3 regions of the Streptomyces sp. TG1A-8 genome follow, and region 2 is predicted to be linked to each of the others. Evidence: predicted binding sites of a transcription regulator. Region 2 holds the regulator's gene; each other region holds the start of a gene.

Region 1 (7,671 bases), 1.9 Mb from region 2:
CACGGTCAGCGTGCCGACCTCCCGCTCCCGCAGCAGGGCCTTGAGCCTCTTGACGTTGAAGGGGAGCCGGTCGGTGATCTCGTAGGCCGCGGCGTACGGCGTCGGGCGCAGTTCGTCGGCCGTGACGTACGCGATGGTCGCGTCCACCAGTCCGCCGTCCAGCTCCTCGGCCACCTCCGCGACCAGGTGGGCGCGGATCACGGCGCCGTCCGGCTCGTACAGGTACCGCCCGACCGGGCGCACCGCGGGGTCGGGCAGGTTCCGGCCGTGCAGCGTCCGCGGGCCCGGCAGCAGGGTGGCGCGGACCCCGCCGGGCGTTCCGGCCCCGAACCACAGCACCGCCTCCTTCACGTCGCCGCCGTCGGAGATCCACTCGGCCTCGGCCTCGGCGGGGACGGCCTCGTGCGGGATGCCGGGGGCCACCTTCAGGGCGGCGCGGGGCGCCCGGAGGGCCGCGGCGACCGCCCAGGACAGGGGCGGTGAGTACGCCTCGGGATCGAAGATCCGGCCCCGTCTGCCCCGCCGTGCCGGATCGGCGAAGACGGCGTCGTAGCCCGCGGTGTCGACCTCCGTGACGTCCGCCTCCCGCACCTCGACCAGCCCGCCGAGTCCCAGCGCCGCCACGTTCGCCCGCGCCACGGCCGCCGTCAGCGGGTCCCGGTCCACGGCCAGCACCCGGATCCCGGCCCGCGCCAGCGCGATCGCGTCACCGCCGATGCCGCAGCACAGGTCGGCGACCGAGGTCACCCCCAGCTCCCGCAGCCGGCCCGCCCGGTGCACCGCCACGCTCCTGCGCGTCGACTGCTCGACCCCGTTCGGCGTGAAGAACATCCGCTCCGCGTCCTCGGCCCCGAACTTGGCGTGCGCCCGCTGCCGCAGCCGGGCCTGGCCGAGCGCGGCCGACACCAGTTCCGCGGGATGCGTGCGGCGCAGCCGGGTGGCCACGGCCAGCTCCCGTACGGGGTCGGTGCCGCGCACCTCGTCGAGGAGGGCGCGGCCTTCGGGGGTGAGGAGCAGAGCGAGGTCGTTCACCCGGTCATTGTGGGCCAGCCGGTGGACGGTGCGCCCGCGGCGGCGGTGTCGGGGCGGCCGCGGGGCGCGGGCCTGCGAGGATCCGGCACCATGCGAGCTGTAGTACAAAATGACAAAATTCGGGCACGCGTCCGTGGGGTCGTCCTCCGCTGCGGGACGGCCGCCCTGGCCCTCGCCGCCCTCGCCGCCGGCTGCGCCGACCCCGGTACCCGCCCCGCTCCCGGCACGGCCCCCGGCGCCCGCTCCGCCCCCGGCCGGCAGGGCGCCCCCGCCGGGCCCGCGGACACCGCCGCCCGCCTCGCCGCCGAGCACGCCCGCCTGGTCGCCGCCGCCAGGCGGTGGGGGCTGGAGCGGGCACCGCTGACGCCTCCGCCACCGCCCGCGAGGAAGCCGAGGATCACCGCCCGCGCCGGGTTCGAGGTGGACCACCAGGACGAGTGGGGGCTGCCGCCGGTCTTCACCACCGTCCCCACCGAGCAGAAGATCGTCTTCCTGACGATCGACGACGGCGCCGAGAAGGACCCCGGGTTCCTGCGGATGATGCGGGAGCTGAAGGTTCCGTACACCGCCTTCCTCAGCGACTACCTGGTGAAGGACGACTACGCCTACTTCCGCACCGTGCAGGCCTACGGCAACACCCTCGACAACCACACCCTGACCCACCCGTACCTGCCGGGCCTGTCCTACGAGGAGCAGCGGCGGGAGATCTGCGGGATGCAGGACGTCATGGAGGAGCAGTTCGGCAGGCGCCCGGAGGTCTTCCGCCCGCCCTACGGCAACTACAACCAGGACACCCTGCGCGCCGCCAAGTCCTGCGGCGTGCGGTACGCGCCGATCTGGAACGAGGAGGTCTACGTCGACCACTGGGAGTACCGCGAGGACGACCAGCGGCTGCGTCGCGGCGACATCGTGCTCACCCACTTCCGCGGACGCGGCGACTGGGACGGCACGATGGTCGACGACATGCGCCGCTTCCTGGACAAGGTCACCCGCGAGGGCTACGCCGTGGCGCGCCTGGAGGACTACCTGTGAGCCGCCGGGGGCGGTCCGGGGGCGGTGCCGCGGGAGCGCGGGCCGCCCTGGCCGCCGTCCTCGCCTCGACCGCCCTCCTGACGGGCTGCGCGCAGTCCGTGGACCCCATCGAGCGCCTGGGCAGGAGGGCGGCCGAGGAGGTGCGGCCGCCGCGCCCGCACGCGGAGCGGGCCTACCGCCGCTGGGGCCTGGCCGCCCCGCTCGCCGCCCCGCCGAGCCACCCGGCCCGGCCGCGGCCGGGCCGCGCCGCAGCGGACACCGCCCTGCCCCGGGTCGTGGACCGCGTCCCCACCGCCGACCGGGTCGTCTTCCTCACCTACGACGACGGCGCCGAACGCGACCCGCGCTTCGCCGACATGGTCCGCGAACTCGGTCTGCCGGTCAGCTTCTTCCTCACCGGCAGCGCCGCGGGCCCCGGACACGGCCGCTTCGCCCGCCTCCGCGCGGCCGGCGCCGGCCTCCAGAACCGCACGCTCCACCACCCCGCCCTGCCCGCACTGCCCTACTCCGGCCAGCGCGCCGAGATCTGCGGCCAGCAGGACCGCCTGCGCTCCCGCCTGGGCGCCCGCCCCCGCCTCCTGCGCCCGCCCCACGGCGCCTACGACGGCACCACCCTGCGCGCCGCCGCAGACTGCGCCCTGTCGGCGCTCGTCCTCCACCGCGCCACCCTCACCGGCGCCGGCCTCACCTACACCAGGGGCCCGCGGCACCTGTGCCCCGGCGACGTCGTCCTGGTGGACCCCGGCGGGCCCGCGGCCCCCGGCCCGAGGGCCCGCACGATCCGCCTGCTGCGCATGCTCCAGCGGGCCGGGCTCACGGTGGCGCGCCTGGAGGACTACCTGTAGGCGCCGTGCCGCCGGACGGCCGCCGGGCGCGTGCGGCGCACCCGGCCGGGTGGCCCTGCGCTCCGGCCGGGACCGGACGTCCGGTCCCGGTGGCGACCGGGCCCGTCCGGCGGCCGGGGGCGCGGCCCGTCCGGGGCCGGAGCGGGGGCTGCGGAGACGGCCGGCCCCCGGCGGCGGCGGTCCGGCGCGGGCACCGTCCCCGCCGGTTGCGGACGTCCGATTTCCGCCGACGCGCCGCGCGCATTGGCACTCCGCTTGACCGAGTGCTAATCGCGGTCATAGTCTCAGGTCTGGCACTCCCCCCAGGAGAGTGCCAACAAAGCGACGGGCAGGTCCGGCACCCGCGACGACGGATCGACCTGGTCGCCACCTCAGACAGTTAACCCCGTGAGATCTCCGAAGGGGGAGGTCGGATCGTGACGACCGCCAGCTCCAAGGTTGCCATCAAGCCGCTCGAGGACCGCATCGTGGTCCAGCCGCTGGACGCCGAGCAGACCACGGCCTCTGGCCTGGTCATCCCGGACACCGCGAAGGAGAAGCCCCAGGAGGGCGCCGTCCTCGCCGTGGGCCCGGGCCGTTTCGAGAACGGCGACCGCCTTCCGCTCGACGTCAAGGTCGGCGACGTCGTCCTCTACAGCAAGTACGGCGGCACCGAGGTGAAGTACAACGGCGAGGAGTACCTCGTCCTCTCGGCTCGCGACGTCCTCGCGATCATCGAGAAGTAACCACCTCGAGCACTCAGTTGCTTCCAGCTGCGCCCCTGGCCCCCGCCATCACCCAAAAAGCCGGGCGCCCGGGGCGCAGTTCTTTTTTCACCTACAGATTCCCGAGAGGGCTCCCGCTGTCATGGCGAAGATCCTGAAGTTCGACGAGGACGCCCGTCGCGCCCTCGAGCGCGGCGTCAACAAGCTGGCCGACACGGTGAAGGTGACGATCGGCCCCAAGGGCCGCAACGTCGTCATCGACAAGAAGTTCGGCGCCCCCACCATCACCAACGACGGCGTCACGATCGCCCGCGAGGTCGAGATCGAGGACCCGTACGAGAACCTCGGCGCCCAGCTGGTGAAGGAGGTGGCGACCAAGACCAACGACATCGCCGGTGACGGCACCACCACCGCCACCGTGCTCGCCCAGGCGCTGGTGCGCGAGGGCCTGAAGAACGTCGCCGCCGGTGCCTCCCCGGCCGCCCTGAAGAAGGGCATCGACGCCGCGGTCAAGGCCGTCTCCGAGGACCTGCTCGCCTCGGCCCGCCCGATCGACGAGAAGTCCGACATCGCCGCCGTGGCCGCGCTGTCCGCCCAGGACCAGCAGGTCGGCGAGCTGATCGCCGAGGCGATGGACAAGGTCGGCAAGGACGGTGTCATCACCGTCGAGGAGTCCAACACCTTCGGTCTGGAGCTGGACTTCACCGAGGGCATGGCCTTCGACAAGGGCTACCTGTCGCCGTACTTCGTGACGGACCAGGAGCGCATGGAGGCCGTCCTCGACGACCCGTACATCCTGATCCACCAGGGCAAGATCTCCGCCATCACGGACCTGCTGCCGCTGCTGGAGAAGGTCATCCAGTCCAACTCCTCCAAGCCGCTGCTGATCATCGCCGAGGACGTCGAGGGCGAGGCCCTGTCGACCCTGGTCGTCAACAAGATCCGCGGCACCTTCAACGCCGTCGCGGTGAAGGCCCCCGGCTTCGGCGACCGCCGCAAGGCGATGCTGCAGGACATGGCCATCCTCACCGGTGCCACCGTCATCTCCGAGGAGGTCGGCCTCAAGCTCGACCAGGTCGGCATCGACGTGCTCGGCTCCGCCCGCCGCGTCACCGTCACCAAGGACGACACCACGATCGTCGAGGGTGCCGGCAAGAGCGAGGACCTGCAGGGCCGCGTCGCCCAGATCAAGGCCGAGATCGAGAACACCGACTCCGACTGGGACCGCGAGAAGCTCCAGGAGCGCCTCGCGAAGCTGGCCGGCGGCGTGTGCGTGATCAAGGTCGGCGCCGCCACCGAGGTGGAGCTGAAGGAGAAGAAGCACCGTCTGGAGGACGCCATCTCCGCGACCCGCGCCGCGGTCGAGGAGGGCATCGTCTCCGGCGGCGGCTCCGCCCTGGTGCACGCCTCCAAGGTCCTGGAGGGCAACCTCGACAAGACCGGCGACGAGGCCACCGGTGTCTCCGTCGTCCGCAACGCCGTGGTCGAGCCGCTGCGCTGGATCGCGGAGAACGCGGGCCTGGAGGGCTACGTCATCGTCTCCAAGGTCAAGGACCTGGAGAAGGGCAGCGGCTACAACGCCGCCTCCGGCGAGTACGGCGACCTGATCAAGGCCGGTGTCATCGACCCGGTCAAGGTCACCCGCTCCGCCCTGGAGAACGCCGCCTCCATCGCCTCCCTGCTGCTGACGACCGAGACCCTGGTCGTCGAGAAGAAGGAAGAGGAAGAGCCGGCCGCCGCGGGACACAGCCACGGCCACTCCCACTGAGCCGACGGACCGCTGACGAAGGCCCGGCACCCCGCCGAGGGGTGCCGGGCCTTCGCGTCGTCCGCCCGCCGCTCCCCGCCCGTCCGGCGCCCCCGGCCGGTCGTGCCGGCCACCGCGTCCCGGCCGTCCCGCCGTCGGCGGCCCCGGCCCCCGGTCCGGTGCCGGTCCTCCTCCTGCCGCGGCGCCCCCGTCCGCTACTGCGGCCCGTACTTGCGGCCCGTCCGGGAGTCGATCCCGGCGAGCAGTCCGCGCGGGGCCACCTTCGCCAGGCCCATCAGCGTCTTGTACCGGGGGTCCGGGACGGACACCGTTCTGCCGCGCGCGAGGTCGGCCAGCGCCGCCGCGACCAGCTTGTCCGCGTCCAGCCACATCCAGCCGGGGATGTTGTCCGTACCAATCTCGGCGCGCTCGTGGAACTCGGTGCGCACGAACCCCGGGCACAGCGCCATCAGCCGCACTCCGCTGCCGGCCAGGTCCTTCGCCGCGCCCTGCGTGAACTGCACGACCCACGCCTTCGACGCGCCGTAGGTGCCCCGGGGCAGGAAGGCCGCCACCGAGGCGACGTTCACCACCCCGCCGCGGCCCCGCTCCCGCATCGCCGCGGTGGCCGCCGAGGTCAGCCGCAGCACCGCCTCGCAGTGCACCTTCAGCATCCTCAGCTCGTCGGACATAGACGTTTCGAGGTAGCGGCCCCGGTTGCCGAAGCCGGCGTTGTTGACCAGCAGGTCGACCGGATCGCGGCGGTCGCCCAGACGGGCGGCCACCGCCTCGATGCCCTCGTCCCCGGCCAGGTCGGCGGTCAGCACCTCCGCCTCGATCCCGTGCCGGTCGTGCAGTTCGGTCGCCTGCTCGCGCAGCCGCTCGGTGTCCCGGGCGACCAGGACGAGGTCATGCCCGTCCGCCGCCAGCCGCCGTGCGAACGCGGCACCGATGCCCGTGGTCGATCCCGTAATCAGAGCCCTTGTCATGGCCCAAGGGTAGTGACCCGGACCGGCGGCGCCCGTTCTGGCGGCGCCCGTCGCACGGGATCCGCCCGACCGGCCCTCAGCGTTCCTTTCCGGCCACGTACTCGCGGGCCGCGGCCAGCGTCTCGCCGTGCAGCGCCTCGCCCGCCGCGAGCAGCCGGGGCAGCAGTTCCCGCTCGGTGGTGACCGCGCGGAACTGCAGTGCCGCCGTCACCCCGTGGTCCGGCCGGTGCACGATCTCGATCGGATCGCCCGCCCGGATCTCACCCGGTTCGATCACCCGCAGGTAGGCACCGGTGGCGCCCTTCCGGGTGAACCTCCTGACCCAGCCGCCTACGCCCAGATGGCCCTGGAAGGTGCGGCACGGAAGCCGCCCCGAGGTCACCTCCAGCACCACGTCGGGACCGATCCGCCACCGTTCGCCGATCAGTGCCCCGGACACGTCCAGACCGTCCGTCGTCAGGTTCTCGCCGAAACAGCCGTTGGCCAGCCGGCGGTCCAGTTCCCGCTCCCATTCGTCGAGGTCCTCGCGCGCGAAGGCGTAGACCGCCTGGTCGTTCCCGCCGTGGTGGCGCAGCTCGCACACCGCGTCCCCGGCCAGCCCGCTCCCGCCGGTCCCCTTGGGACCCGGGGCCGCCACCCGCACCGGCCCGCCGGCCGGCCGCTTGTCGATGCCCGTCAGGCCCTGCGGCTGGTCGGTGTACGGCACCGGCTGCGGACGGCCCAGGTTGACCGAGAGAAGCTTCATGCCCGCACGGTACGTGAGCGGGACCCAAAGCGTCGAAGCGGAATCAGGCACCGCGCCCAAGCCGGGCTTATGCTCGACAGGTGATCGAGGCCCGTCATCTCCGCGTCCTGCGCGCCGTCGCCGCCACCGGGTCCTTCTCGGCGGCGGGGCGCGAACTGGGCTGCACCCAGCCGGCCGTCAGCCAGCAGATGAAGGCGCTGGAGGCCTCCGTCGGCACACCGCTGCTGGTCCGCGGGGGCCGGGAGATGCGCCTGACCCAGGCCGGCGAGACCCTCGTCCGGCACGCCTCCGGGATCCTCGCCGGACTCACCGCGGCCGAGGAGGAGGTCGCCGCCATCGCGGGCCTGAGGGCCGGCCGGGTCCGGCTGGTCTCCTTCCCCAGCGGCAGCTCCACCCTGGTCCCCACCGCCCTGGCCGCCCTGCGCGCCGCCCACCCCGGCACCCGGGTCTCGCTGGAGGAGGCCGAGCCCCCGAGGTCGGCCGAGCTGCTGCGTGAGGGCGACTGCGACCTGGCGCTCGCCTTCCGCTACGAGGGCGCGGCGGTCACCGAGGACTGGGACGACCTGATCGTGCGCCC
Region 2 (7,671 bases):
CGGACGACGACTGGCGGGCCTCCCTGGACGCCGCCCTCGGCGCGGGCCCGGACCACGTCAGCGCCTACGCGCTGATCGTCGAGGAGGGCACGCGGCTGGCCCACCGGATCCGCCGGGGCGAGGTGGCGCCGACCGACGACGACGTGCACGCGGACCGGTACCTCATCGCCGAGGAGACGCTGTCGGCGGCGGGCTTCGACTGGTACGAGGTGTCCAACTGGGCCACCTCCGGGGCGGGGCGCTGCCTGCACAACGAGCTGTACTGGCGCGGCGCCGACTGGTGGGGCGCGGGGCCGGGGGCGCACAGCCACGTCGGCGGGGTGCGCTGGTGGAACGTCAAGCACCCGGGGGCCTACGCGGCGGCGCTGGCGGCGGGGCGGTCGCCGGGGGCCGGGCGCGAGGTGCTGTCGGCGGAGGACCGGCGGGTGGAGCGGATCCTGCTGGAGCTGAGGCTGCGCGAGGGCGTCCCGCTGTCCCTGCTGAAGGAGGAGGGGCGCGCGGCGTCCCGGCGGGCGCTGGGGCGGGGCCTGCTGGAGCCCGGGCCGTACGGGGAGGGGCGCGCCGTGCTCACGCTGCGCGGGCGGCTGCTGGCCGACGCGGTGGTGCGCGACCTCGTGGACTGAGACGCCCCGGGCCGCGGCGTGCCGTGACGGGGCGGGGTGGCTCCGGGCGGGGGCCGCCCCCCGCCCCGCCCCCGCCCGCGTCCGCGGGGCGCCGCCGGGCCGTGGCGGCTACGCGGGTGCCGTCACGAAGTCGATCAGCTCCTCCACCCGGCCCAGCAACTCCGGTTCCAGGTCCTTGTAGGAGCGCACCCGCGACAGGATCGCCCGCCAGGCCGCCCCCGTGTTCTGCGGCCAGCCCAGCGCCCGGCACACGCCCGTCTTCCAGTCTTGGCCGTGCGGGACGCGGGGCCAGGCCGCGATGCCCAGGGACGACGGCTTCACGGCCTCCCAGACGTCGACGTACGGGTGGCCCACGACCAGCGCGTGCTCGCTCGTCACGGCCCGGGCGATCCGCCACTCCTTCGTGCCCGGCACCAGGTGGTCCACCAGGACGCCCAGCCGCGCGTCCGGGCCCGGGCCGAATTCGGCCACGATCGCCGGCAGGTCGTCCACGCCCTCCAGGTACTCCACGACCACGCCCTCGACGCGCAGGTCGTCGCCCCACACCTTCTCCACCAGCTCGGCGTCGTGCCGGCCCTCGACGTAGATGCGGCCGGCACGGGCCACGCGGGCGCGCGCGCCGGGTACGGCGACCGAGCCGGAGGCCGTGCGGGCGGGCCGCGCCGGGCCGGCGGCCGGCCGCACGAGCGTCACCGGCCGGCCCTCCAGCAGGAACCCGCGCGGCTCCAGCGGGAACACCCGGTGCTTGCCGAAGCGGTCCTCCAGCGTCACCGTGCCCGCCTCGCAGCCGATCACCGCCCCGCAGAACCCGGTACCGGCCTCCTCCACCACCAGACCGGGCTCCGCCGGGACCTCCGGCACGGGCTTCGGCTTCTTCCACGCGGGTGTCAGGTCGGCGGAGTACTGGCGCATTCGCATGACGATAGGAGAAGCCCGGCGGGAGGGCTCACGACACGCCGAAACGCGTTGCCAGCTCGTCCCGTTGGCGCCGGACGAAGGCCGCGTCGACCACCGCTCCGTGACCGGGCACGTACAGCGCGTCCTCGCCGCCGAGCGCGAGCAGCCGGTCCAGGGCGTCCGGCCAGCGCGACGGGACCGCGTCGGGGCCCGCCTGCGGCGGCCCGGACTCCTCCACCAGGTCGCCGCAGAAGACGACCTCGGGGGAGCCGGGGACCAGGACCGCGAGGTCGTGGGCGGTGTGCCCGGGGCCGACGTTGGCCAGCAGCGCCTGCCGGCCGCCGCCGAGGTCCAGGGTCCACTCCCCGCAGACCGGGTGGCGGGGCGCGGCCAGCGCCTCCACCGCCGCGTCCGCGTCCGCGACCGGCAGGCCGTTGCGGACCGCGTCCAGGCGCAGCTCCTCGCGGTCGTGCGCGAGGACCGCGTCCGCGCCCACCGCCGCGTACACCTCCGCCCCCGGGAACGCGGCGGCCCCGAAGACGTGGTCGAAATGGGGGTGGGTCAGCGCGAGATGGGTCACACGGCGGCCCGCCGCCGCCCGCGCCCGCTCCCGCAGCCGCGCGCCCTCGGCGAGGCTCGACCCGGCGTCCACCACGAGTGCCGTGCCCTCCCCCAGGACCAGCCCCGAGGTGCAGTCCCAGCCCGGCAGCCGGCACCGCCCCACACCGGCGGCGAGCCGTTCCCACCCCAGCTCTTCCCAAGTCACCGTCATACCGCGACGCTAGCGGTGGGCGCGGGCCGGGGCGCGGCGGCACGGGACCGGCCTTGCCGGGGGCGTACCCCACGGCCGTACACTGGGCCGGGGAACGCTGGCACTCCCCTGCTCAGAGTGCCAGGCGGGCGAAGCGAAGGACCGGGGACGACGTGCTGGAGGTGCGCGCATGCTGAGTGAACGCAGACTCAAGGTGCTGCGCGCCATCGTCCAGGACTACGTCGGCACCGAGGAGCCGGTGGGGTCGAAGGCGCTCACCGAGCGGCACAACCTCGGCGTCTCCCCGGCGACCGTGCGCAACGACATGGCGGCCCTGGAGGAGGAGGGGTACATCGCGCAGCCGCACACCAGTGCCGGGCGCATCCCCACCGACAAGGGCTACCGGCTGTTCGTCGACAAGCTCGCGGGCGTCAAGCCGATGACCGCGCCCGAGCGGCGGGCGATCCAGAACTTCCTGGAGGGCGCCGTCGACCTCGACGACGTCGTGGCGCGCACGGTGCGGCTGCTCGCGCAGCTCACCCGGCAGGTCGCCGTCGTGCAGTACCCGTCCCTGACCCGCTCGACCGTGCGGCACGTGGAGCTGCTCTCGCTCGCCCCCGCGCGCGTGATGCTCGTCCTGATCACGGACACCGGCCGGGTCGAGCAGCGGATGGTCGACTGCCCGGCGCCGTTCGGCGAGGCGTCGCTCGCGGACCTCAGGGCCCGGCTCAACAGCCGGGTCGCGGGCCGCCGTTTCTCCGACGTGCCGCGACTGGTCGAGGACCTGCCCGAGGCCTTCGAGGCCGAGGACCGCGGTACGGTCTCCACGGTGCTCTCCACGCTGCTGGAGACACTGATCGAGGAGAACGAGGAGCGGCTGATGATCGGCGGCACCGCCAATCTCACCCGCTTCGGGCACGACTTCCCCCTGACGATCCGGCCCGTCCTGGAGGCGCTGGAGGAGCAGGTCGTGCTCCTCAAGCTCCTCGGCGAGGCGAAGGATCCGGGCGTGACGGTGCGTATCGGGCACGAGAACGCCCATGAAGGACTCAACTCCACGTCCGTCGTGTCGGTCGGCTACGGTTCGGGCGGCGAGGCGGTTGCCAAGCTCGGCGTGGTCGGACCGACCCGCATGGACTACCCGGGAACGATGGGAGCGGTACGCGCAGTGGCACGGTACGTCGGACAGATCCTGGCGGAGTCGTAGGTGGCCACGGACTACTACGCCGTTCTCGGCGTGCGCCGCGACGCGTCGCAGGATGAGATCAAGAAGGCGTTCCGCAGGCTCGCGCGCGAGCTGCACCCGGACGTCAACCCGGACCCGAAGACCCAGGAGCGGTTCAAGGAGATCAACGCCGCCTACGAGGTGCTGTCGGACCCGCAGAAGAAGCAGGTCTACGACCTCGGCGGCGACCCGCTCTCCCCGTCGGGCGGTGCCGGCGCGGGCGGCTTCGGGGCCGGCGGCTTCGGCAACTTCTCCGACATCATGGACGCGTTCTTCGGCACGGCGTCGCAGCGCGGCCCGCGCTCGCGCACCCGGCGCGGCCAGGACGCGATGATCCGGATCGAGATCGAGCTGGACGAGGCGGCCTTCGGGACCACCAAGGACATCCAGGTCGACACCGCCGTCGTCTGCGCCACCTGCAACGGCGAGGGCGCGGCGCCGGGCACCTCGGCGCAGACGTGCGACATGTGCCGGGGACGCGGTGAGGTCTCCCAGGTGACCCGGTCCTTCCTGGGCCAGGTCATGACCTCCCGGCCCTGCCCCCAGTGCCAGGGCTTCGGCACCGTCGTGCCCACGCCGTGCCCCGAGTGCGCGGGCGACGGCCGGGTCCGCTCGCGGCGCACGCTGACGGTGAAGATCCCGGCCGGCGTCGACAACGGCACCCGGATCCAGCTGGCCGGCGAGGGCGAGGTCGGACCCGGCGGCGGTCCGGCCGGTGACCTGTACGTCGAGATCCACGAGCTGCCGCACCCCACCTTCCAGCGGCGCGGCGACGACCTGCACTGCACGGTCACCCTCCCGATGACCGCGGCGGCCCTCGGCACCAAGGTGCCGCTGGAGACCCTGGACGGCATGGAGGAGGTCGACATCCGGCCCGGCACCCAGTCCGGCCAGTCGATCCCGCTGCACGACCGGGGCGTCACGCACCTGCGCGGCGGCGGCCGGGGCGACCTGATCGTCCACGTCGAGGTGACGACCCCGACCAAGCTGGACCCCGAGCAGGAGCGCCTCCTGCGCGAGCTGGCCAAGCTCCGCGGCGAGGAGCGGCCCCAGGGGCAGTTCCAGCCGGGTCAGCAGGGACTGTTCTCCCGGCTGAAGGACGCGTTCAACGGACGGTGACGCCGGCCGGGCGGCGCGGACGCGTCCCCGCCGGCGTCCGGGCGTCCCCGGCTCCCGCCGGGGACGCCCGGATTCGGCCCCGTCCGAAGGACGTGACACCATGCGGGCATGTCCTCCGCGCTGACCGATCTCCTGCCCCACCCGATCGTGCAGGCCCCCATGGCGGGCGGAGTCTCCGTCCCGCAGCTCGCCGCCGCCGTCTGCGAGGCCGGGGGGCTCGGGTTCCTCGCCGCCGGGTACAAGACCGCCGACGGCATGTACCGGGAGATCAAGCAGCTGCGGGGGCTCACCGGCCGCCCCTTCGGCGTGAACGTGTTCGTGCCCCAGCGGGACCACGCCGAGTCCGGCGCCGTCGAGGTCTACGCCCACCAGCTGGCCGGCGAGGCCGCCTGGTACGAGACCGAGCTGGGCGACCCCGACAGCGGCCGGGACGACGGCTACGACGCCAAGCTCGCCGTCCTGCTGGACGACCCGGTGCCCGTGGTCTCCTTCCACTTCGGCGTCCCGGACCCGGACGTCCTGGACGCGCTGCGCCGCGCCGGGACCCTCACCCTGGTCACCGCCACCACCGCCGAGGAGGCCCGCGCGGTGGAGCGGGCCGGGGCCGACGCGGTGATCGCGCAGGGCGTCGAGGCCGGCGGCCACCAGGGCACCCACCGCGACACCCCGGAGAACGACCGCGCCGGCATCGGCCTGCTGTCGCTGATCGCGCAGGTCCGGGAGGCGGTGGCCCTCCCCGTGGTCGCGGCCGGCGGCATCATGCGCGGCGGGCAGGTCGCCGCGGCGCTGGCCGCCGGGGCCTGCGCCGCCCAACTGGGCACGGCCTTCCTCGCCACCCCCGAGTCGGGCGCCGCCGCCCTGTACAAACAGGCCCTGACCAACCCCCTGTTCACGCGCACCGAGCCGACCCGCGCCTTCACCGGCCGTCCGGCGCGCGCGCTGGTCAACCGCTTCCTGCGCGAGCACGGGCCGTACGCGCCCGCCGCGTACCCCGAAGTCCACCACCTGACCGCGCCGCTGCGGCAGGCCGCCGCCCGGGCCGGCGACGCCCAGGGCATGGCGCTGTGGGCGGGCCAGGGCCACCGGATGGCGCGCGAGCTGCCCGCCGGGCGCCTGGTGGAGGTGCTGGCCGCCGAACTCGCCGAGGCCGCGGCGGCGCTGCCGGCGGGGGGCGGCCCGCGATGACCGCTCCCGTCTTCGTCGTGGACCGGCTCGACGCCGGCGGCCCGCGGTTCGTGCTCGACGGCCCCGAGGGCCGGCACGCGGTCTCCGTGAAGCGGCTGCGGCCGGGCGAGGACGTCGTCCTCACCGACGGGCGCGGACGCTGGACGCAGGGCGTCGTGCAGGCGGCCGAGGGCAGGGACCGCCTGGTGGTCGGGGACCTGGAGCCGGTCCGCGAGGAACCCCCGCCCGCCCCCCGGATCACCGTCGTCCAGGCCCTGCCCAAGGGCGACCGGGGCGAACTCGCCGTCGAGACGATGACCGAGGTCGGCGTCGACGCGATCGTGCCCTGGCAGGCCTCCCGCTGCATCACCCAGTGGAGGGGCGAGCGCGGTCCCAAGGCCCTCGGCAAGTGGCGGTCCACCGCCCGCGAGGCCGGCAAGCAGTCCCGCCGGGTCCGCTTCCCCGAGGTCACGGACCCCGTGACGACCAAGCAGGTCGGCGCGCTGCTGGCCGGGGCCGCCTTCGCCGCCGTCCTGCACGAGGGCGGCGCGGAACGCCTCGCCGCCGCCCCGCTCCCCGAGGACGGCGAGATCGTGCTGGTCGTCGGGCCCGAGGGGGGCGTGTCCCCCGAGGAACTGGCGCTGTTCGAGGCGGCGGGCGCGCGGCCCCACGTGCTCGGCCCCACGGTGCTGCGCACGTCCACCGCCGGCACCGCCGCCGCCGCCCTGCTCCTGGGCCGCACCGGCCGCTGGGCCTGAAGCCCCGGGGGACCCCGTGGAACCCGCCCGGCCCGGGCCTCCCCGTCGAGGAGCGACTGCTGCCGCGCGCCTGGCGACGGCCCGGTGGCATCGCCCGAACGGGTGAGTGGCCGTATCCGGCCTTCCGTCGCGCGGAGGGGCGGTGGCACGCTGACCTGCATGGGGGATTCGAGACCGACGCGGCGCCGGCCGCGGGCCGCGCGGGCGGTGGCCGTGGCAGGGCTCGTGGTGGTGGCCGCGGGCGCGACGGCGGCGTGCGACCCGGCCGGGCTGGGTTCCGTCACGGTCGCCTACACCACCGACACGACCGCGACCGCCGAGCTGGGACGGCACCACGTGAACGTGGACTGGCTCACCTGCACCGGGGCCTACGCCGACGGCGGCAAACCCGCCGGCTCGCCCTCGCCGACGGAGACCGCCGTGGTCTCCGTCGACTGCCAGGGGCGGACGGAGGACGGACGGAAGATCACCGTCACCGGGAAGGTGACCAGGGCCGTCAACGGCGCCTGCGTGCGCGGGGACCTGACGGCGAAGGTCGGCGGCAGGCAGGTGTTCCACGCCGACGGGCTCGGCGACTGCGACGCCACACCCGGGCCGACGTACCGGCCGCCGACGGCCCGGCAGCCCTCCGGCGGGCGGCCCACGGTGACGGTCACCGTCACCCGCACCTTGTGGTGCAGGAACGACCCCACCTGCTGGCCCGTGGAGGGCAAGTGATCCGAACCGGCGGCGGGACGCGCCGGCCGCCGCATAAGGTGACGGGGTGACTCAGGGCACTGCGACAGGATCCTCCGGCTACCTCCGATTCCCGCACCTCCGCGGGGACTTGGTGACCTTCGTCGCCGAGGACGACGTATGGCTGGCCCCCCTCGACGGGGGCCGGGCCTGGCGGGTCGGCGCGGACAACGTGCCGGTGAACCACCCCCGTATCTCGCCCGACGGCGCCACCGTCGCCTGGACCTCCACCCGCGACGGCGCCCCCGAGGTGCACACCGCTCCGGTCGACGGCGGCCCCGCCGGACGGCTGACGTACTGGGGCAGTTGGAGGACCCAGGTGCGCGGCTGGACGCCGGACGGCGCGGTCCTCGCCGTCAGCACCGCCGGCCAGGCCAGCCTGCGCCGCAGCTGGGCCCG
Region 3 (7,671 bases), 780 kb from region 2:
CGCCGACACGCCCGATGCCCGGCTGCACGAGGTCAGGGCCGACCTGAAGCGGGCGCTCGACCTGCTGGAGGAGGGCGTCGCCGCCGGTGCGCCCAGCACCCGCTGCCCGGAGCACCCGTACGGGCCCGTCGACGACAGCGCCCCGGACCTGTGCCTGCTGTGCGAGACCCGACGGCGGGCCGCCCGGCGGGCGGAGTTCCAGGGCCGCCCGCAGGGAACGGGGGCCCCCGCCACCGCGCCCTCCCGGTACGGCGTCCGCGGCGACCGGCCCCAGCCCCAGCAGCGCTGGCTGCCGGAGGCGTGGAACGGCCGGGAGTGGCAGTTGTGCGGCACCCCGAGACGGGACCGCCGCGAGGCCGAGGCCTACCTCGCGGCGGCACGGCGCGGGTCCCGGCCGGCGATGGCCTACCGGCTGGTGCACGAGTTCACCGACTACGAGGTGCTGCGGATCTGGGGGACGCCGGTCCGCGTCGACATCGAGCCCATGGGCAACCCGTAGGCCGGCGGGCCGGGGCCCCGGCCGGAACACGGCCCCGGAAGGTCCCCGAAAGGTCCCCGGCCGGGGCCGGGGCCGGACGCCGTGTCAGACGAGCGTCTTCAGGGCCGCCGCGTCGTACGGCTTCAGCTCGTCGAAGCGGTCGGCGAGGACCTTCGCCGCCCACTCGGGGTCCTGCAGCAGGGCGCGGCCGACGGCGACCATGTCGAACTCGTCGGCCTCCAGGCGGTCCAGGAGGTTGTCGATGCCCTTGACCGGGGAGCCCTCGCCCTGGAAGGCGTTGATGAAGTCGCCGTCCAGGCCGACCGAGCCGACGCTGATGACCTGCTTGCCGGTGAGCTTCTTCGTCCAGCCCGCGAGGTTGAGGTCGGAGCCGTCGAACTCGGGGAGCCAGTAGCGGCGCGTGGAGGCGTGGAAGACGTCGACACCGGCGGCGGCCAGCGGGGTCAGGATCGCCTCCAGCTCCTCGGGCGTCTCGGCGAGGCGTGCGTCGTAGGCCTCCTGCTTCCACTGCGAGTAGCGGAAGATCACCGGGAAGTCGGGCGACACCGCCTCCCGGACGGCGGCCACGACCTCCGCCGAGAACTTCGTCCGGGCCACCGCGTCGCCGCCGTAGGCGTCGGTGCGGCGGTTGGTGCCGGCCCACAGGAACTGGTCGAGGAGGTAGCCGTGGGCGCCGTGGATCTCCACGCCGTCGAAGCCGATGCGCTCGGCGTCGGCGGCGGCCTCGGCGAAGGCGCCGATGACGGCGTCCAGGTCGGCCCGGGTCATCGCCCGGCCGTCCTCGGTGCCGTCGATGCGCAGCCCGGAGGGGCCGACGGCGGGGGCGTCCGGGAAGGGCGCCTGGCCCTGCTTGCGGACCATGCCGACGTGCCACAGCTGGGGCACGATCGTGCCGCCCGCCGCGTGCACCGCCCCGGCGACCTTCGCCCAGCCGGCCAGCTGCTCCTCACCGTGGAAGCGCGGCACCCGGTCACTCTGGCCCGCCGACTCGTGGCCCACGTACGTGCCCTCGGTGACGATCAGTCCGACCCCGGCACCGGCACGGCGGGCGTAGTACGACACCACGTCCTCGCCGGGGACGCCGCCGGGGGAGAACATGCGGGTCATCGGCGCCATCACGATCCGGTTCGGGACGGTGAGACCGCCCAACGTGATCGGACGGGAGAGGATCCGGGCCGCGCGGGAGGCGGCGGGCTGGGTGGTGGTCACGTGGGGGCTCCTCGTGAGTGGAATCGAGTTGACCAGTGGGTATGTGCACACGCATTGGTGCACTTCCTCAAGTGAACCGCACGCCCCGTGCGGCACATTCCGCGCCCTCGGCGCGCCACCCTGTGATCCCGGACACGCCCGAGGGCGGCACCCCCCGTCAGGAACAGGGGGTGCCGCCCTCGGCAGGGACAGGCCGATCCGTGCGGATCAGAAGTCCATGTCACCGCCCGGCATGCCGCCGCCGGCCGGCGCGGCGGCCTTCTCCGGCTTGTCGGCGATGACGGCCTCGGTGGTGAGGAACAGCGCGGCGATGGAGGCGGCGTTCTGCAGCGCGGAACGGGTCACCTTCGCCGGGTCGATGATGCCCTCGGCGACCAGGTCGACGTAGTCGCCGGTCGCGGCGTTCAGGCCGTGGCCCGGGGTCAGGTTGCGCACCTTCTCCACCACGACACCGCCCTCGAGGCCGGCGTTGACGGCGATCTGCTTCAGCGGGGCCTCCAGCGCGATGCGCACGGCGTTGGCGCCGGTCGCCTCGTCACCCTCGAGCTCCAGCTTCTCGAAGACCTGGGAGGCCTGCAGCAGGGCCACGCCACCACCGGCGACGATGCCCTCCTCGACGGCCGCCTTGGCGTTGCGGACGGCGTCCTCGATGCGGTGCTTGCGCTCCTTGAGCTCCACCTCGGTGGCGGCACCGGCCTTGATGACCGCGACACCGCCGGCGAGCTTGGCCAGGCGCTCCTGCAGCTTCTCGCGGTCGTAGTCGGAGTCGCTGTTCTCGATCTCGGCGCGGATCTGGTTGACGCGGCCGTTGACCTGCTCGGAGGAGCCGGCACCGTCGACGATGGTGGTCTCGTCCTTGGTGATGACGACCTTGCGGGCGCGGCCCAGGAGGTCCAGGGTCGCGTTCTCCAGCTTGAGGCCGACCTCCTCGGAGATGACCTCGCCGCCCGTGAGGATGGCGATGTCGCCGAGCATGGCCTTGCGGCGGTCGCCGAAGCCCGGGGCCTTGACGGCGACGGACTTGAAGGTGCCGCGGATCTTGTTGACGACCAGGGTCGACAGGGCCTCGCCCTCGACGTCCTCGGCGATGATCAGCAGCGGCTTGCCCGACTGCATGACCTTCTCCAGCAGCGGGAGCAGGTCCTTGACCGAGGAGATCTTGGAGTTGGCGATGAGGATGTACGGGTCCTCCAGCACCGCCTCCATGCGCTCCATGTCGGTCGCGAAGTAGGCGGAGATGTAGCCCTTGTCGAAGCGCATGCCCTCGGTGAGCTCCAGCTCCAGACCGAAGGTGTTGGACTCCTCGACGGTGATGACGCCTTCCTTGCCGACCTTGTCCATGGCCTCGGCGATCAGCTCGCCGATCTGGGTGTCGGCGGCGGAGATGGACGCGGTGGAGGCGATCTGCTCCTTGGTCTCGACGTCCTTCGCCTGCTCCAGCAGGGCGGCGGAGACGGCCTCGACGGCCTTCTCGATACCGCGCTTCAGAGCCATCGGGTTGGCACCGGCGGCGACGTTGCGCAGGCCCTCCTTGACCAGGGCCTGGGCGAGCACGGTCGCGGTGGTCGTACCGTCGCCGGCGACGTCGTCCGTCTTCTTGGCGACTTCCTTGACCAGCTCGGCGCCGATCTTCTCGTACGGGTCCTCGAGTTCGATCTCCTTGGCGATGGAGACACCATCGTTGGTGATCGTGGGGGCGCCCCACTTCTTCTCGAGGACGACGTTGCGGCCCTTGGGGCCGAGCGTCACCTTCACGGCGTCCGCGAGCTGGTTCATGCCGCGCTCGAGGCCGCGCCGCGCCTCCTCGTCGAACGCGATGATCTTGGCCATGTGAAGTGGTCCCTCCAGGACTGGGGGTGATTCCTTCGGACCGCGCCCGCGCCCGCGACGGACGGCTCGCCGGCCTCGTGGTTCCTTGCCCCACCCGGCCTGCGGGCCTCACCGACCCGGTCCTTCGCTGTCACTCTCACCTTCAGAGTGCTAACGCAATGATTAGCACTCGGCATGCCCGAGTGCAAGGTGTGCCCGCGCGGCGGACCCGATGGAGGCGGCGCCCGGCGGCGCGTGGACGCGCGCGCCGGCGGCCGGTCCCCGCCGCGGACCGGCCCCGCCGGGGCAGTCCGAAGGGCCCGCGCCCCGGTGCGGGGTGCGGGCCCTTCGGACCGTGCAGAACGTTCAGGCGGTGACGCGAACCATGTCGGCCTGCGGGCCCTTCTGACCCTGCGAGATCTCGAACTCGACCCGCTGGCCCTCTTCCAGGGTGCGGTAGCCGTCCATCTGAATGGCGCTGTAATGGACGAAGACGTCCGCACCACCGTCGACCGCGATGAAGCCGTAGCCCTTCTCCGCGTTGAACCACTTGACGGTGCCCTGAGCCATGCCCAACTCCCCTATTACTGGCCCTTGCACAGATCCGCACTTCGCGAACCCGGGTCAGACCTCGCCCCCCAAGGTTCGGGGGCGTGCGCCGGAACGCGTCGACCGCGGCTGAATGTATCTGTCCAACTGCCCTCCGCAACAGGTCAGTCGGACGAGAATTCTTGAAGAGTCCGGTCCGGAATGTGGCGCAAATTCCGGTGAATTCAGGGCAAGTCGGGCTACAGAAAAGCCACAAAGGCCGCGTAAAACCCACACATATTGACCACTCCCCATCGGGGCGCGCGGCATGTTTCCGAGGCTCCCGGCAGACGGTCCGAGACCGCGTTCCCCGATTCTACCGTCTTCAATCCCATAAAATTGCCCCCTCCGTTTCTCTCCCGGAGGGGGCGGTCGGCAGAACGGCCGGTAATCGGAGTTACCGAAGGTAATGATCGGTCATTCGGTCAGCCGGTCAGCCGCCGGCGACGGCCGGAATGATGGAGACGCCGGCGCCGTCGGGGGTGGCGGTCCGCAGGCCCTGCTCGAAGCGCACGTCGTCGTCGTTGACGTAGACGTTGACGAAACGGCGCAGCTTGCCCTGGTCGTCCAGCACCCGGGCGGCGATGCCGGTGTGGTTCTTCTCCAGGTCCTCGATGACCTCCGCCAGGGTCGCGCCGTCGGCGGTGACCTCGGCCCGGCCACCGGTGTAGGTGCGCAGGATGGTGGGGATGCGAACGGTCACGCTCATGCGAGGCCAGCCTCTCGGAAGGAGTCCAGGTTCGGGCGGATGGTGGCGGTGAGGCCGGTGCCGGCCACCGCGTCGAGGGTCTTGAGGCCGTCACCGGTGTTGAGGACGACCGTGGTGAGCGACGGGTCCAGCACGCCGTCCTCGATCAGCTTGCGGGTCACGCCCACGGTCACGCCGCCGGCCGTCTCGGCGAAGATGCCCTCGGTGCGGGCGAGCAGCTTGATCGCGTCGACGATCTGCCCGTCCGTCACGTCCTCCACCGCGCCGCCCGTGCGGCGCGCGATGTCCAGCACGTACGGCCCGTCGGCCGGGTTGCCGATGGCGAGGGACTTGGCGATGGTGTCCGGCTTCTGCGGGCGGACCACGTCGTGCCCGGCCTTGAAGGCCGCCGACACCGGCGAGCAGCCCTCGGCCTGCGCCCCGAAGATCCTGTACGGCCGGTCCTCGACCAGTCCCAGCCCGACCAGCTCCCGCAGACCCTTGTCGATCTTCGTGAGCTGGGAGCCGGAGGCGATCGGGACGACGATCTGGTCCGGCAGCCGCCAGCCGAGCTGCTCGCAGATCTCGTACGCCAGGGTCTTGGACCCCTCCGCGTAGTACGGCCGCAGGTTGACGTTGACGAAGCCCCAGCCCTCGCCGGCCGGGTCGCCGATCAGCTCGGAGCAGAAGCGGTTCACGTCGTCGTAGTTGCCCTCGATGCCGACCAGCTCGCCGCCGTAGACGGCGGCCATGACGACCTTGCCCTGCTCCAGGTCGTGCGGGATGAACACGCAGGAACGCAGGCCGGCCCGGGCGGCGGCGGCACCGACCGCGCCGGCCAGGTTGCCGGTCGAGGAGCAGGACAGGGTGGTGAAGCCGAAGGCGCGCGCGGCCTCCAGGGCCTGGGCGACGACCCGGTCCTTGAAGGAGTGCGTCGGGTTGCCGGAGTCGTCCTTCACGTACAGCCCGCCGGTCACGCCCAGCTCGCGGGCGAGGTTGTCGGCCTTGACGAGCTTGGTCCAGCCGGGGTTGATGTTCGGCCTGTCGGCCACGTCGGCCGGGACCGGCAGCAGCGGCGCGTACCGCCAGATGTTCGCGGGGCCCGCCTCGATGCGCGCGCGCAGCCCTTCGGCGTCGTAGGCGGAGAAGTCGTAGGCGATCTCCAGCGGGCCGAAACACTCCTCGCAGGCGAACACCGGGCCGAGCGGCACCCGGTGGCCGCACTCGCGGCAGCTCAGGGCGGCGGCGGGGCCGAGGTCGACGGTGGTGGTGCTGGTGCTTGCAACGGTCTGCACAGCCATGGAGGCGAGGCCCTTTCTCCTCATCTTCCTCGCGACGCACCTCGCCGCGAGACGGAATTGGCACCTTCCCGAGCCGGGAGCCTCGCTTCAGAAGACGAGTACCGACCGGAGGGTTGCCGGGGCTTCACCGGGCCGTGTCCCTCTGCCCCTCTGGATGAGCTGTATGTGGTTGTGAACGCCCGTGCCCCCCGACATGCGATGGTCACCGGCGTTGTCCAAGACTGTAACCGAAGGCCAGGAGAGTTGAGATAGTCGTCCGAACCGCGAGATGGATCACACGGCCCCCGCGGGGGGCCACGTGATCATGACAGTGAGGAGCCGCAGACCGTGCTGCAAGAAGTCGAGCGCTGGCTGGCCACCCGCTCCTGGTCCGTGGCCGACCGCCCGCTGCACCGGATCCTGGCCGCCAAGCAGCGCACCGGGCAGTCCGTCTCCGTCGTCCTGCCCGCGCTCAACGAGGAGGGGACGGTCGGCGACATCGTCGCCGTCATCCGCCACGACCTCATGCGGCAGGTCCCGCTGGTCGACGAGCTCGTCGTCGTCGACTCCGGGTCCACCGACCGCACCTTCGAGGTCGCCGCCGCCGCCGGGGCGCGGGTCGTCCACCGCGACGCCGTCCTGCCCCGCATACCCGCCCTCCCCGGCAAGGGCGAGGTGCTCTGGCGCTCGCTGCTGGTCACCGGCGGGGACATCGTCTGCTTCATCGACGCCGACCTGAAGGAGTTCTCCTCCGACTTCGTCTCCGGGATCGTCGGCCCGCTGCTCACCGACCCGGACGTGGACCTGGTCAAGGGCATGTACGACCGCCCGCTCGGCGGCGCGGCCGGCCAGGGCGGCCGGGTCACCGAACTGATGGCCCGCCCGCTGCTGAACATGCACTGGCCGCAACTGGCCGGCTTCGTGCAGCCGCTGGGCGGCGAGTACGCGGCCCGCCGCTCCCTGCTGGAGCGGCTGCCGTTCCCGGTGGGCTACGGCGTGGAGCTGGGCATGCTGGTGGACGCGCTGCACCTGGTGGGGCTCGACGCGCTGGCCCAGGTGGACGTGGGGGTGCGCAAGCACCGGCACCAGGACGGGCAGGCGCTCGGCCGGATGGCGGCGGCCATCTACCGCACCGCCCAGCTGCGGCTGGCCCGCGGGCACCTCATCCGCCCGGCCCTGACCCAGTTCGAGCGGGGCGAGGACGGTTTCGAACCGCGCACCCACTCCGTGGACACCGAGGAGCGGCCGCCGATGGCGGAGATCGCGGAGTACGCGGCGCGCCGGGTGGCGTGAGGCGGACGGAAACGGCGGCGTACGGCACCCTTCCGGAGCGGACCGTACGTTTGAGTGTTTCCGGGCCGGGCTAGGTTGAGGTCTATGGCTTCCACGCACGCTGCTGAGGTGCTGGTCGCGTCCAACCGCGGCCCGGTTTCGTACGAGCTCCAGGAGGACGGCTCGCTGCACGCCAAACGCGGCGGCGGCGGACTGGTCTCCGGGCTGTCGGCCATCGGGCCGGACACGGACGCGGTCTGGGTGTGCGCCGCGCTCGGCGACGGCGACCGCGCGGCCGTCCGGCGCGCCGGGGGCGGCCTGCTGCC

The links. Region 2 encodes HrcA, which represses chaperone genes, less so after heat shock. Its sites were predicted from a motif close to TTNGCACTCNGNNNNNCNGAGTGCNAA; they were not measured.
Region 1: groES (co-chaperone GroES) is a predicted target of HrcA. The motif match lies at 3,153-3,179, and genes of this name have one in related genera.
Region 3: groL (chaperonin GroEL) is a predicted target of HrcA. The motif match lies at 3,701-3,727, and genes of this name have one in related genera.

Annotation. Positions count from the first base shown of each region.
Region 1 is NZ_JASTLB010000001.1:2,917,934-2,925,604, reverse strand. It holds gene QQY24_RS12390 (class I SAM-dependent methyltransferase) at 1-1,032, opposite strand, end outside; gene QQY24_RS12385 (polysaccharide deacetylase family protein) at 1,123-2,064, shown strand; gene QQY24_RS12380 (polysaccharide deacetylase family protein) at 2,061-2,909, shown strand; gene groES (co-chaperone GroES) at 3,326-3,634, shown strand; gene groL (chaperonin GroEL) at 3,756-5,381, shown strand; gene QQY24_RS12365 (SDR family oxidoreductase) at 5,576-6,349, opposite strand; gene QQY24_RS12360 (MOSC domain-containing protein) at 6,426-7,094, opposite strand; gene QQY24_RS12355 (LysR family transcriptional regulator) at 7,175-7,671, shown strand, end outside.
Region 2 is NZ_JASTLB010000001.1:4,810,526-4,818,196, forward strand. It holds gene hemW (radical SAM family heme chaperone HemW) at 1-623, shown strand, start outside; gene QQY24_RS21050 (DUF3097 domain-containing protein) at 732-1,535, opposite strand; gene QQY24_RS21055 (MBL fold metallo-hydrolase) at 1,570-2,292, opposite strand; gene hrcA (heat-inducible transcriptional repressor HrcA) at 2,462-3,478, shown strand; gene dnaJ (molecular chaperone DnaJ) at 3,479-4,615, shown strand; gene QQY24_RS21070 (nitronate monooxygenase) at 4,724-5,800, shown strand; gene QQY24_RS21075 (16S rRNA (uracil(1498)-N(3))-methyltransferase) at 5,797-6,537, shown strand; gene QQY24_RS21080 (hypothetical protein) at 6,697-7,254, shown strand; gene QQY24_RS21085 (S41 family peptidase) at 7,364-7,671, shown strand, end outside.
Region 3 is NZ_JASTLB010000001.1:4,029,608-4,037,278, reverse strand. It holds gene QQY24_RS17675 (hypothetical protein) at 1-499, shown strand, start outside; gene QQY24_RS17670 (NADH:flavin oxidoreductase) at 584-1,708, opposite strand; gene groL (chaperonin GroEL) at 1,916-3,538, opposite strand; gene QQY24_RS17660 (cold-shock protein) at 3,884-4,087, opposite strand; gene QQY24_RS17655 (MoaD/ThiS family protein) at 4,539-4,814, opposite strand; gene thrC (threonine synthase) at 4,811-6,094, opposite strand; SAM riboswitch class I at 6,112-6,255, opposite strand; gene QQY24_RS17645 (glucosyl-3-phosphoglycerate synthase) at 6,422-7,366, shown strand; gene QQY24_RS17640 (trehalose-6-phosphate synthase) at 7,451-7,671, shown strand, end outside.